Regions from separate parts of the Microbacterium jejuense genome, predicted to be linked through region 2. Evidence: riboswitches for the same ligand, from Rfam matches in the RefSeq annotation. Region 2 holds a riboswitch; the other holds the start of a gene.

Region 1 (7,006 bases), on a different contig from region 2:
GACGGGTGGCACGCGTGGTCGGCATGAGTCCATCCCATCACGGGCCATGGCGGCATCCGGCGCAGAGCGATTGGATGAGGGCATGGAGCTCCGCATCAAGCGCGTGTACAATGACCCGGCGCCCGAGGACGGATTCCGGGTGCTCGTGGACCGGCTGTGGCCGCGCGGCCTGTCGAAGGAGCGCGCCCACCTGGACCTGTGGGCGAAGGATGTGGCGCCGTCGACCGCGCTGCGCACCGCCTTCCACCACGAGGGCATGTCGTGGTCCGACTTCGAGGCCGCCTACCGTGCCGAGCTCGCGGGGCCGACGCGGCCGGCCCTCGACGCGCTGCGCGCCGAGCTCGCCGCGCACGCCGTCGTGACGCTGCTGCACTCCGTGCACGACGCACACAACCACGCCGTGCTGCTCGAGGCGGCGCTGCGCGGCTGACGCGCCCTCGCCTGGCCGCCCCTGCACTCGACCCCGTCGAGAACGCACTTTCTCGCCGAGACAGCATGTTGTCGGCGTCGACGACATGTGCTCTCGGCGGGTACGTGGTTACTCGACGAGGGGGCGAGACAACGGTGAGGATGGGCCTATGTCGATCCCCGTCGAAGACGTCGTCGTCCCCGCGAAGGTGCTCGAGCTCGCCCGCGGCGCCGCGCTCGTGCCGGTCTGGCGCAACGAGGACGGCGGACTGACCTTCCGCACCGACGACTCCCGCCATATCAAGCACACGCCGCGCACGCGGGAGACCTCGTTCGCCGCCGAGGCCGGCCGCCTGGAGTGGGCCGCGGCATTCACCCCCGTGCCACGTGTGCTCGAACTGGGCGGCGACGACACGCACGAGTGGATGGTGACCGCGTCGCTCGCGGGCCGCTCGGCCGTCGATCCCGCCCTCCGGGAGGATGCCGCCACCGCGGTCCGTGCCGTGGGCGAGGGCCTGCGGGCGCTTCACGACGCCCTGCCGGTCGCCGAGTGCCCGTTCGAGTGGACAGTGCCCCGGCGCATCGCGAACGCCGCGGGACGCGGCATCCACGTCCCCGATGCGCTCCGCGACGCGCCGCCGGTCGACCGGCTCGTCGTCTGCCACGGCGATGCGTGCATGCCCAACACGCTCATCGGCGGCGACGGCCGCTGGAGCGCGCACGTCGACCTCGGCGCGCTCGGCGTCGGCGACCGGTGGGCCGACATCGCCGTGGCGTCGATGTCGACAGTCTGGAACTATGGCGAGGGGTGGGAGGACGCGCTCATCGCCGCTTACGGCGTCGAGCCCGACCGCGGGCGCCTCGCCTACTACCGGGAGCTCTGGAACGCGACATGACCGACATCACCGGCACCGTCACCAAGATCGACGGGCATGCGAACCTCGTGATCCTGCGGCGCTTCTCCGCGACCGCCGAAGAGGTGTGGCGCGAGCTGACCGAGTCCGACCGGCTGGAGCGCTGGATCGGACGCTGGGAGGGCGACCCCCGCACCGGGCACGTCGCGTTCTTCATGACCTCGGAGGCGGAGGATGCCCCGCCCGCTGAGTACACGATCCACGAGTGCGACCGGCCGCGGCGCTTCGCCGGCGACACCGCGCCCGACGCGGGCGGCTGGCACCTGTGGTTCGAGCTGGCCGAGGACTCCCCCGGCGACACCGTGCTGACCTTCGGGCAGCGGCTCGACGTGGGCGACGACGTCGGCTCGATCGGCCCGGGCTGGGAGTACTACCTCGACCGGCTCGTCGCCGCGCACGCCGGCGTCGAGGTCGCCACGGTGACCTGGGACGACTACTTCCCGGCGCTGCAGCCGGCCTACGAGCGCCTGGTCGCCGCGGACTGACGTCTACCGCTCACGACCACACGAAGCGGAACGTCCCCAGCGCCACGGCGGCGCCGATCGCGAGCGACATGATGATCATGCCGCCCAGCAGCGCGACAGGGTCGCGCCGGCCGAGCCGCGACGGCCGCGACCACGTGCGCGGGATGCCCGAGCCGAACCCGCGCGCCTCCATCGCTGTCGCGAGCTTCGTGCCGCGGCGCACCGCGAACACGAGCAGCACGAAGGCCATCGAGAAGAAGCGCCGCACGGCGCCGGTGTCGCCGACGCCGCGCGCACGCCGTGCCAGGCCCATGCTGCGCCAGTCGTCGAGGAACAGCCCGAGCGTGCGCGTGCCGGCCAGCACGCCGAGCACGAACCGCGACGGCAGCTTCGCGACCTGCGCCAGGGCGTCGGCGAGCTCGGTCGGGTCGGTGCGGCCGAACAGCAGGATCGTCGGGAGGCCGAGTGCGATCACACGCAGGCACACCGCGATCGCGAGCGCGATCGAGTCGTCGCTGATCGTGGCGTACCAGGACGACCAGTAGACGCGGCCGCCGGGCTCGGCGTACAGCAGCATGCTGACACCGGCGACCGGCGCGAACACCACGATCGGCAGCATCCGCTTCAGCACGGTCTTCACTCGCAGTCCGGTCAGCGGCAGGCACGCGAGCTGCAGCACGATGGCGGCCAGGGCGCTGGTGATGTCGATCGAGGCGAACAGCGGCACCGAGAGCAGCAGCGCGAGCACCACCTTGGTGACCGGGTTGACCCCGTCGAGCCACGCGGTCGTGGCGGCCCCGGTCTCGGGCGCCGCAACGGCGCCGACCGCGCTCATGCCGACGCTCCGGCGGGCGCGCCCAGGTCGATGCGGTGCGCGCCGAGGTGGCGCAGCACGTCGTCGTCGTGCGTGACGGCCACGACAGTGGTGCCCGCGGCGATCTCGGACTGCAGCAGCGCGACGAGCTCCACCCACCCGCGCCGGTCCTGACCGAACGTGGGCTCGTCGAGCACGATCACCGGCGGCGCGTCGGCGAGCACCGTCGCCACCGACAGCCGTCGCTTCTGGCCGCCCGACAGCGTGAACGGGTTGGCGAGGGCCAGCGGCGCCAGGTGCAGGCGCTCGAGCAGCTCGTCGACGATCGTGTCGACCGCGGCCGCCGCGACCCCGCGCGAGCGCGGGCCGATCGCGAGCTCGTCGCGCACCGTCGCGGCGAGGAACTGGTGCTCGGGCTCCTGGAACACCGTGCCGATCCGTGTGAGCAGCTCGCGCGAGGTCCAGCGCGACGGCCGGCGCCCCGACCGCCCGGCCAGCTCCGGCGCGGCGACCACGTGACCGGCCGCCTCGGGCAGCAGCCCCGCGAGCGTCAGCGCAAGCGTCGACTTGCCCGCGCCGTTCGGCCCGACGATGCCGGTCGCCGCGCTCCGGGGTACCCGCACGTCGAGCCCTGCCCGCACGATCGAGCGTCCGTCGCGCGAGATCGAGAGCGCGGATGCCGCCAGCGCGGCATCCCCCCGGTCCGACGCCGCGGCGAGCACGGGCAGATCGATCGGATGCCCGGGCACCCACACCCCGGCGTCGGCGAGCGCGCCGCCGACGCGTGCGAACACCTCGGCGGGCGGGCCGTCGGCGAGCAGCCCCCCGTCGGCGCCCACGACGATGACGCGGTCCATGAGGTCGGCCCACACCTCGGTGCGGTGCTCGATCACCACGAGGGTGGCGCCGCTGTCGGCGACGGCATGCTCGACGGCTGCCCGCACCTCTCGCACACCCTCGGGGTCGAGGTTGGCGGTGGGCTCATCGAGCAGCAGCACGCCGGGCCGCATCGCGAGCACGCCCGCGAGCGCGAGACGCTGCTTCTGCCCGCCCGAGAGCGCCTTGGTCGCACGGCCGAGCGGCACGTCCAGCCCGACGGCGTCGAGCGCCTCGGCGACCCGCGCCGGGATGTCGGCCACCGGCACGCCGAGGTTCTCGCAGCCGAAAGCGACGTCGTCGCCCACCTTCGAGAGCACCACGCCGGCGTCGGGATCCTGCAGCACGAGGCCGACGCGCCCGCGCTGCAGCTCGGGGCGGACGCCGTCGATCAGCAGCGTGCCGGTCTGGTCGCCCTCGTCGGCGCCGCCGAGCAGGCCCGCGATACCGGCGAGCAGCGTCGATTTGCCCGCCCCTGAAGCGCCGAGCAGCAGCACGCGCTGGCCGGGCTCGATCGTGAACGACAGGTCGCGCACCGCGGACGCTCGGCGTCCCGCGTACCGCCAGCCCCAGCCCTCTGCCGTGATGCCGGCGGGCCGGGTCTGGGCGGCGGAGCCGACCTGCGCGGCCGCGCGGGCGGTCGCGGCGGACGAGACCGCCGGCATGTCAGACCTCGCGTCGCGCTTCGCGTCCGGCGGCGAAGCGGCTCAGCGCGCCCGTCGCTGCGAGCGCGCGCACCGCGAGCCACCCCACGACGCCGGCGAGCAGGGCGCCCGACACGATCAGCGAGACGAGGTAGATGACGTTGAACTCGACGGTCTTGAGGATGTTGGGCGAGCTGCCGTAGAACAGCTCGAACACCCACGCGCCGACACCCGCGCCGACACCGGCGAGCATGGCCACGGGCAGCGTGAAGCGCCGGTACAGGAACAGGGCGAAGACGAGCTCGGCGCCCAGCCCCTGCACGAGCCCGGACAGCACTGTCGAGACGCCCCACACATTGCCGATGAGCATCGACACCAGCGCGGCGATCACCTCGACCAGCAGGGCGGCGCCGGGCTTGCGGATCACGAGACCGCCGATCACGCCACCGATGAGCCAGATGCCGACGGCGAGTCCGCCGAGACCGGGCGTGAGGCCGTCCATGGCGACGAACCAGGTGCCGCCGATGGTGTTCCAGGCCCAGAAGACCAGTCCGACCGCGACGCCGAGAACGGCAGCGACGACGATGTCGACGACGCGCCAGCGAAGGCTGCGCGAAGCCGCGGATGCCGCGGCGACAGATGCTGACGTGGATGCGGACGCGTGCATGTGTTCTCCTCCCTGCGCCGGCATGATCCGGATCAGGTTCGACGGTCGAAGCGTGGATCGCTTCCTCTCAGCCCGGCTCACCGGACTCCCGTGGTTGTGGCCACGAGTATACCGCCGGGGCAGGCAAGGTATCGTTGGGAGGTGACTCCGGACGACGCTGCCCCCGCGCCTTCGCGCCGTGAGCGTCGTGCCCGCACGGCCGAGGTCCTGACGGTTCCGGAGGGAGCCCTCACCGCTCCGGGCGAGACGGTGCCCGCGCCGCGCTCCAGCAGCACCGTTCCGGTCGACACCGCCGCCGTTCCGACCTCGATCGCCGCAGCCCCGCTCGGGGCGGCGACGGCCTCGTCCGCCCTGCCGGTGTTCGAGCCCGCACCGGCGGCGGCCGCTGCGGCGCCCGGTGCGGCATCCGCAGATCTCCCCGCGCCGGCCCCCACGGGCGACGACGTCCCGCTGGACGACCTCGACCTGAGCGCGTTCGACACCGGCGCCCTGCTCGTCGCCGAGCCTGAGGCGCCGCCGGCGGGGACGCCGCGGCTCCCTTCGGACGGCACCGCGCTGTCGTGGGTCGACCCGGCCACCGTCGGCCGCGTGGCCGCCCCGGGCGACTTGACCGCCGCGGCGAGCCCGTACATCGCGGTCGAGGCCGACCTGCTCGCCGACGCGCCGCACCGCTCGCCGCTGCGCGCGGGCGTGATCGTGCCGACGCTCGCGATCGCCGGCGTGCTCGCCGCGTACGCGGGCACCACGCTGCTGTGGCCGCTGAACGCCGTCGCACCGACCGTGACCCCGATCCAGGCGCAGCCCGTCGCCGCTCCCGCCGCCGTGCCGGCGTGGCCGGCCGAGGGCAGCGCCGCCGAGGCCGTCGAAGGCATCGGGACCCTGTCGTCGACGCCCGACGCCGACGCGATCGCGAGCATCACGAAGGTCGTCACGGCGCTCGTCGTGCTCGACGAGCTGCCCCTCGCCGTGGGCGAGCAGGGACCCTCGTACCGGTTCACGTCCGCCGACGGCAACGCCTACTGGCAGTATCTGCGCAGCGGCGAGTCCGCGCTCGACGTGCCGGTGGGCGGCTCGCTCACCGAGTATCAGATGCTGCAGGGCATGCTGATCGGCTCGGCGGGCAACTACGCCGACCGTCTGGCGCAGGATCTGTTCCCCTCCGACGCCGTGTACGCGACGGCGGCGAACGAGTGGCTGACCGCGCACGGCGTCCCGGGCATCACGCTGTACGAGCCCACCGGCATCGACAAGCGCAACCGGGCGAGCGCCGAGTCGCTCATCCCGCTCGCGCAGAAGGCGCTCGAGAACCCGGTGATCGCCGAGATCGTCGCGCAGAAGTCCGTGGTGCTCCCGGGCGCCGGCACTGTCGAGAACACCAACGAGCTGCTGGCCGATCCCGGCGTGGTCGGCATCAAGACCGGCACGCTCGACGCGTGGAACCTGCTGTCGGCCAAGGACGTCACGATCGGCGACACCACGGTGCGCCTGTACGCGTCGGTGCTGGGACAGCCCGACGACGACGCCCGTCTGGCCGCGTCGCGCGCGATCTATGCGCAGCTCGAGCAGGAGCTGCAGCTCAAGCCCTCCGTCGCCGCGGGAACCGTCGCCGGCATCGTCGAGACCCGCTGGGGCGACAAGGTCGACGTGGTCTCGTCCGGCGATGCGTCGGTCGTGCTGTGGAACGGCGGCGTCGGCGAAGTGGCGACCACCTTCGACCTCGGCGACGCGCGGAAGGCGGGCGACGCCGTCGGCTCGCTGCAGGTCACGGGCCCCCTCGACGACACGACCGTCGATCTCACTCTCGCGGCCGACGTCTCCGACCCGTCACCCTGGTGGCGTCTGACGCACCCGCTCGACCTGTTCGGCCTGAACGACTGATCCGGTCGGATGCCGGGCGCCCCGCTCGTCCGGCCGCCGGCATCCCTCCCCGCCATCCTTGCTCGTTGAGAGAGGGCGCATCAGCACCCCGGGGATCAGCGGGTGAGGGCCTCGGACGCGAGGTCGTCCCACAGCGCGGCCGGGATCTCGACGGCCATGAGCTCGGCGTTGCGGCGCAGCTGCTCCGGGCGGCTGCCGCCCACCACGACCGAGCGCACCGCCGGCTCGCGCAGGGTGAACTGCACGGCCGCAGCGGGCAGCGGGACGCCGTGGGCACGGCACACCGCGAGGATGCGCTGCAGGCGGTCCCACAGCTCATCGGGGATCCGGCCGTACTCGTA
Region 2 (7,006 bases):
ACCGGCGACGACGAGTTCCTTTACCGCGAAGGCGTCGACATCGCGGTCGAGACGGCGCGCCTGTGGGCGACGCTCGGCTTCTGGCGCTCCAGCGACGGCGTGGCCGCCAGCAACGAGGCCGGGGAGGGCGAGGTGTTCCACATCCACGGCGTGACCGGCCCCGACGAGTACACGACTGTCGTCAACGACAACCTGTTCACGAACGTCATGGCCCGCTTCAACCTCCGCTTCGCTGCGCGCACCGTGCGCGAGATGGCCGAGGTCGACGGCGAGGTGTACCGGCAGATGGTCGACCGCCTCGGCCTGGAGCCGGGTGAGCCCGAGTCGTGGGACCGTGCGGCGGAGGCCATGCACATCCCGTTCAGCCCGAACCTCGGCATCCATCCGCAGGATCACGTGTTCCTCGAACGCGAGGTGTGGGATCTCGAGAACACCCCAGCCGACAAGAGGCCGCTGCTGCTGCACTTCCACCCGCTGGTGATCTACCGGTACCAGGTGCTCAAGCAGGCCGACGTGGTGCTCGCGCTGTTCCTGCAGGGCAACCACTTCTCGCCCGAAGACAAGCTGGCCGACTTCGAGTACTACGACCCGCTGACCACCGGCGACTCGACGCTGTCGGCGGTGGTGCAGTCGATCCTGGCGGCCGAGGTCGGGTACCAGGACCTCGCGCTGGACTACTTCCGGCAGTCGATCTTCGTCGACCTCGCCGACCTGCACCACAACGCGTCCGACGGCGTGCACGTCGCGTCGGCGGGCGGCGTGTGGACGGCGCTGGTGTCGGGCTTCGGCGGCATGCGCGACCACTTCGGCGAGCTGTCTTTCGATCCGCGGCTCCCGGCGGCCTGGCCCTCGCTGGAGTTCACGCTGCACTGGCACGGCACCCCGCTGACGGTCACGGTCACGCGTGACGAGCTGCGTGTGAACGCCGGCGACGGCGACCCGATCGGGTTCAGCGTTCGCGGCGTCGGCTATGTGGTCGGCGCGGACGAAGAAGTCGTGGTGCCGCTCGACGGTCAGGGACCGGTGATCCCGGGCCGCCCCACGCTGCGCACGCTCGGCGAGGCGCGACGCGAGGACGGCTCGCTGCTGTCGGCCTCGGTGCCGACCGTCACCTCGACGATCCCGATCATCGTGCCCGACGTCGAGACAGCCGCGCAGGACTGACGCGCCTCCGGCTCGCGCCGGTCGAGGGGGATGCCGCCGCTCAGGCTTCGGCGGCGGCCGCGGCGCGGGCGGCCTCGGCCGCCCGCGCGACCCACTTGGGCAGCTCGCCGTAGCGCTGGAAGGGCATGATCTCGCCGGCGGCGCTGCCCTCGATGAGCTGGGTGAGCCGGCGTTCGCGCGTCGACTCCTGCTTGGCCGAGAGCACCCAGTGGTACACCTGGCGCCGGTACGTCGGCGTCGCGGCGTCGAGGAACGCGGTCGCCGCGGGATCGGCAGCCACGCGCGCCGCCCACTCCGGCGGAAGCTCCTGGTCGGGGTTCTCATGCGAGTACACGCCGGTGCGGTCCTCGCGGCGCCGGGCGTACGCGGCGAGTCCCGCCTCGGTCATGAGCCCCTGCGCCGTGAGCTGCTCGACGAGCTCGATGTTGACCTTCGACCAGTTGCTCGACGGCTTGCGCGGCGACCAGCGCTGGCGCACCGCGTCATCGTCGATCCGCTGGGCGACGGAGTCGATCCAGCCGTAGCAGAGCGCGACGGGGACCGCCTGCTCCCACGTGAGGGGGCGGTCGGCGACGTGCTTCTTGTAGAGCCCCATCCACAGCTCGGTCTCGGTGTCGTGGTGGGCGGCGAGCCACGCGCGGAACTCCTCGGGCCCTGAGAAGAACACCGCCGGGCGTTCCGGGGTACCGCCGGGGGTGCCGATCGTCGTCGCCATGCGCCGAGTCTGCCAGTCCGGGCGGACATCGCCCGTCACACCCTGGTCATGAGCCGTCCCGGTCGTTGAGCGAACCCCGCTTCCCGTCACACGTTCGCCGCGTCGACCTCCAGCGGCGCCTCGAAGAAGCTCAGCTCATGGGCCGTCGACCGCAAGAGCGCGGCCTTCATGCGCGAGCGCTCGTCGGCGGTCGCCGCGCAGGCTGCGGCATCCACGATCCTCACCGCGTGCGCGCTCGCTTCGGCGAACGCGGGGTCGCCGTACGCCGCGAGCCAGTCGTCGTACGGATGGGCGTCGTGACGTGCCGCGGCCAGTTGCGCGCCGAGGTCGGCGTAGACCGTGAAGCAGGGGAGGAGCGCGGCGACGAGCTCGCCGTAGCTGCGACCGCAGGCGTGCAGATGGTTCGTGTAGGCCAGCGTGGCCGGAGCGGGCTCCGCGGGAGCGCGACCGTCGAGGTGCGCGTCGTGAAGGCGCTGCTCCTCGACGACGGCCGACTGCGCGGACCGCGCCCAGAACGCCTGCTCGTCGGGCGTCGGGGCCAGAGCGCTCGCCCGCGCCAGCAGTCGCGCGTACTCGCCGAGGTACCGGGCGTCCTGGGCGAGGTACCAGGTGAACGCCTGCCGATCCAGCGAGCCGTCGCCGAGCCGGCGCACGAACGCGCACGCCTCGATGTCCGCCCGGAGGTCGGCCGCGGCATCCCTCATCTCGTCCGACCACGCGCCGCGGGCGGCAGACCGTGATTCGTGGAAGTGGTCGATCGGGCCGTTGCCGCGCCCGACGCGCAGCCGGTCTGCGTGCTCGAGCGCGCCGGTGAGCCACTCCTTGGCGCGCCCCAGCGCATCGGGCCAGGCGGCGCCCCCGCTGCGCAGGGTGGCCATCGCCGACGACAGCGAACACCCCGTGCCGTGGGTGCTGCGGGTCGCGACACGCGCACCCACGACCTCGTGCACGCCGCCGGAGCCGATGAGCGCGTCCGGGCCGACGAGGGCGTCCGGGCAGTCGGCGCCGTCGAGATGCCCGCCCTTCAGCAGCACGATCGTGCCGGTCGCCTCGTGGAGCCGGCGGGCGGCATCGAGCGCCTCGTCCCACGTGGCGGCGAGCGGGCGGCCGGTCAGCACGGCGAGCTCCGCGAGGTTCGGCGTCACGAGGTCGACGTCGGCGCAGAGCGCCCGCAGCGCGTCCTCGGCGGCGGCATCGAGCAGCCTGTCGCCGCTGGTGGCGACCATCACCGGGTCGAGCACGACGACCGGCGGTCGCACGCAGGCGAGCCAGGTGCGGACGACGCCGATGATCGCGGCATCCTGCAGCATCCCGATCTTCACCGCGTCGATCTCGACGTCGTCCGACACGGCGTCGAGCTGCGCGGCCAGAAAGTCGACCGGCGGCACATGCACGTCGCGCACACCCCGCGTGTTCTGCGCGACGAGCGCGGTGACCACGGCCATGCCGTAGCCGCCGAGTGCGCCGATCGTCTTCAGGTCTGCCTGGATGCCGGCGCCGCCGGTGGGGTCGGTGCCGGCGATGCTGAGGACGCGGGGGATGTCGCTCATCGGCCCACCTCGACGGGCGCGGCATCCGCGATCCGGCGCAGCTCCCGGGCGACCACGGCCGGATCGTCGGCGGCCGACAGCAGCGACACGACGGCGACGCCCGCCGCTCCGGCCGCGCGCAGCGGGGCGACGTCGGACAACCCGATGCCGCCGATCGCGACGCACGGCAACGGCGTCGCCGCGGCCAGCCGGGCGAATCCGTCGACGCCGAGCGCGGGCGGATGGTCGGGCTTGGTGGACGTGGGACGGATCACACCCACCCCGAGATAGTCGAGGGTGCCCGGCGGGAACGCGGCCGCCGCGCCGAGGTGAGCGGGCGTGTTCGCCGTCCATCCGATGACGGACTCGGCGCCGAGGAGCCGTCGAGCGGCGTCGGGCGGCAGGTCGCTCTGACCGAGGTGCACGCCGTCCACCCGGACCCCGGTGCCGCGGGCGGCGAGCACGATGTCGACGCGGTCGTCGACCACGAACGTCGCGCGCCCCGCGACGACCGCCGACAGAGCCACCGTCTGGGCGAGCAGGTCGCGCGCCGTGCCGCCCTTGACGCGCAGCTGGACGACGTCGACACCGGCCTCGACCGCCGCCGCGACCACGTCGCGCGTGCGCGCGAAGGGCAGCCGGTCGTCGGTCACGAGGTGCAGCTGCAGGCTCATCGCACGCCTACCGTCAGGGTGGCGACGGCGCGGCCGTCGAGGTCGGCCGGGGCTGCCTCGGCGAGGGCATCGAGCAGCGCGACCGCGAACGAGCCGGGTCCGCTCGCGCGGGCGGCCGCGCGTTCCGAGGCGGCGGCGTAGAGGGTGGATGCCGCCACCGCGGCGTCGAAGGGCCGGCAGACGCCCAGGAACGCGGCCATCACGGCGCCGAGAGAGCAGCCGCCGCCGGTGACGCGGGTCAGGAGCGCATCCCCGCCGCCGATGCGGACGACCTCGACGCCGTCGGTGACGAGGTCGACCGGACCCGACACGGCCACGACGCCGCCGGTGCGCAGTGCGAGCTCGCGGGCGGCGTCGGCGGCCGCATCCGTCTCCTCCGTGGCGTCCACCCCGCGACCGCCGGCCCCGGCGCCGGCGAGCGCGAGGATCTCGGACGCGTTGCCGCGGATGATCGCGGGCCGGTGCTCGAGCAGCTCGGCGGCGAACGCGGTGCGGACGGGCAGGGCACCGACCGCGACCGGATCGAGCACCCAGCGCTCGGTCGCGCGGACGGCCTCGCGGGCGCCGTCGCGCTGCTCGACGCCCGGCGTTCCGAGGTTCACGAGCACGCCGTCGGCGATGCCGGCGAACAGGCCCGCCTCGCCGGGCAGGTCGCACATCGCCGGTGCTGCGCCGACCGCGAGCAGCACATTGGCGGTGAATCCGGTCACCACGGCATTGGTGATGCACTGCACGAGCGGTGCGGCATCCCGCAGCGCCGTGAGCGCCTCTGAAGGGGACAGGTGGACGGTGGCGGCGCGCGTGTTCATCGCGACATCCCTTCGCTCGCATGATCGAGATCAGGTTCGACGGGTGTGTTCTCAGCCCGCCGTGCGGGCACCCCGTGTCACTGCCGAGCAATCTAGCAGGCCCGGGATCGGCCGCCGTGATGCGATGCGCCGAGCCTGCCGAAGTGTCGGGACCACGCCGTAGGCTGGGGGAGTGACCACAGCCCTCTATCGCCGCTACCGGCCCGAGTCGTTCGGCGAGATGATCGGGCAGGGTCAGGTCACCGAGCCGTTGATGACCGCCCTGCGCGGCGACCGGGTCGGCCACGCCTACCTGTTCTCGGGCCCCCGCGGGTGCGGCAAGACGACCTCCGCCCGCATCCTCGCCCGCTGCCTCAACTGCGCCGAGGGCCCGACCGACGTGCCGTGCGGAAAGTGCGACAGCTGCATCGAGCTGGGCCGCGGCGGCGGCGGATCGCTCGACGTCGTCGAGATCGACGCGGCCAGCCACAACGGCGTCGACGATGCGCGCGACCTGCGCGAGCGCGCCGTGTTCGCCCCGGCCCGCGACCGGTTCAAGATCTTCATCCTCGATGAGGCGCACATGGTGACGCCGCAGGGCTTCAACGCCCTGCTCAAGCTCGTCGAAGAGCCGCCGGACCACGTCAAGTTCATCTTCGCGACGACCGAGCCCGAGAAGGTCATCGGCACGATCCGCTCGCGTACGCACCACTACCCGTTCCGCCTCGTGCCGCCCGCCGCGATGCTCGAGTACGTCGAGCAGCTCTGCGTGCAAGAGGGCGTCGAGGTCGAACCCGGTGTGCTGCCCCTCGTGGTGCGCGCCGGCGGCGGGTCGCCGCGAGACACGCTGTCGCTGCTCGACCAGCTGATCGCCGGCTCCGACGATGCCGGGGTGACCTACGCGCGTGCCGTCGCGCTGCTCGGCTACACCCCTGACGAGCTGCTCGACGAGGTCATCGACGCGTTCGGCGCGTCCGACGCCGCTGCGGCGTTCTCGGCGGTCGACCGCGTCGTACAGACCGGTCAGGACCCTCGCCGTTTCGTCGACGACCTGCTCGAGCGCCTGCGCGATCTCATCGTCGCCGCCGCGACCGGTCAGGGCGCCGCCGCGGTGCTCCGCGGCGTCTCGGCCGACGACCTCATGCGCAAGCAGCGCCAGGCCGACGCGTTCGGCACGGCCCGTCTCTCGCGCATCGCCGACCTTGTCATCGCGACGCTCGACGACATGACCGGCGCCACCTCGCCGCGACTGCAGCTCGAGCTCATGGTCGCCCGCGTGCTGGCGAGGGGCGCGGATGCCGCAGCCCCGGCGGTGCCGTCGGCTCCGGTCGGCGCGGCTGCCCCGGTCGTCGAGCGTGCGCGCGAGACGGCTCCGGCGTCAGCACCCGTTTCTGCGGCTCCTGCGCCCGAGCCGGCGCCGGCGCCCACCGCCCCTCGCGAGCTGACGACCGAGAATCTCGTCGCTGCGTGGCCCGACGTGCTCACGCGACTCGAGGGCATCAGCCGGTCGTCGTGGATGGTCGCCACCGCGTCCCGCCCGATCGGCGTCACGACCAAGGGCGACGACCATGTCGTCGCGCTCGAGTTCTCCAGCGCGAGCGACCTCACGAAGTTCAAGCCCAAGCCGCAGGGGCAGGGTGCGTTCCTCGACGTGCGCAGCGCGATCGAGCAGGTGTTCGGCAGCCAGGTGAAGTTCCTGCCGCGGCTCGCGGAGCCGGGTTCCGGCGGCGGCGCAGCGTCCGATCGCGGACCGGCCCCCGCGTCCGCGTCGGCAGCTGGGCGGCCCTCCGCACCTGCGGCGACGGCACCCGAGGCGGTCGCGGCCCCGGCTGCTGCGTCCCGGCCCTCGGCGCCTGCTCCCTCGACGCCGCGCGCCTCGGCCCCGACCGCTCCGGCCACACCCACCGGGACCGCCTCGGCGCCGCGTGCGTCGGCGCCGAGTTCTCCGGCGCCGCGGGGTGCGGCATCCGCCCCCGCTGCGAAGGCCGCGCCGGCCGCAGCCGCGCCGGTCACGGACTGGGCCGTCGCGCCGATCCCTTCCGACGACGATGCCCCGCCGCCCGATCCCGGCCCCGCCGCGATGCCGAGCATGGGCCAGTTCGCCGTCGACGACGAGCCCGAAGACGCGGAGCGGGT

What was found. A riboswitch is a leader RNA that binds a small molecule or an ion and turns the genes downstream of it on or off. The one in region 2 is predicted to bind thiamine pyrophosphate.
Region 1: linked by a shared signal. The riboswitch ahead of ABEA46_RS01950 (ECF transporter S component) and the one ahead of thiM (hydroxyethylthiazole kinase) in region 2 are both predicted to bind thiamine pyrophosphate.

Annotation. Positions count from the first base shown of each region.
Region 1 covers NZ_BAABLG010000001.1:442,547-449,552, reverse strand. The annotation lists gene ABEA46_RS01980 (hypothetical protein) at 1-25, opposite strand, end outside; gene ABEA46_RS01975 (DUF488 domain-containing protein) at 83-430, shown strand; gene ABEA46_RS01970 (phosphotransferase) at 579-1,304, shown strand; gene ABEA46_RS01965 (SRPBCC domain-containing protein) at 1,301-1,807, shown strand; gene ABEA46_RS01960 (energy-coupling factor transporter transmembrane component T family protein) at 1,818-2,621, opposite strand; gene ABEA46_RS01955 (ABC transporter ATP-binding protein) at 2,618-4,141, opposite strand; gene ABEA46_RS01950 (ECF transporter S component) at 4,143-4,787, opposite strand; TPP riboswitch at 4,780-4,889, opposite strand; gene ABEA46_RS01945 (D-alanyl-D-alanine carboxypeptidase family protein) at 4,929-6,665, shown strand; gene ABEA46_RS01940 (aldo/keto reductase) at 6,761-7,006, opposite strand, start outside.
Region 2 covers NZ_BAABLG010000009.1:158,215-165,220, reverse strand. The annotation lists gene ABEA46_RS16630 (glycoside hydrolase family 65 protein) at 1-1,164, shown strand, start outside; gene ABEA46_RS16625 (YdeI/OmpD-associated family protein) at 1,205-1,879, opposite strand; gene thiD (bifunctional hydroxymethylpyrimidine kinase/phosphomethylpyrimidine kinase) at 1,966-3,429, opposite strand; gene thiE (thiamine phosphate synthase) at 3,426-4,082, opposite strand; gene thiM (hydroxyethylthiazole kinase) at 4,079-4,891, opposite strand; TPP riboswitch at 4,882-4,976, opposite strand; gene ABEA46_RS16605 (DNA polymerase III subunit gamma and tau) at 5,064-7,006, shown strand, end outside.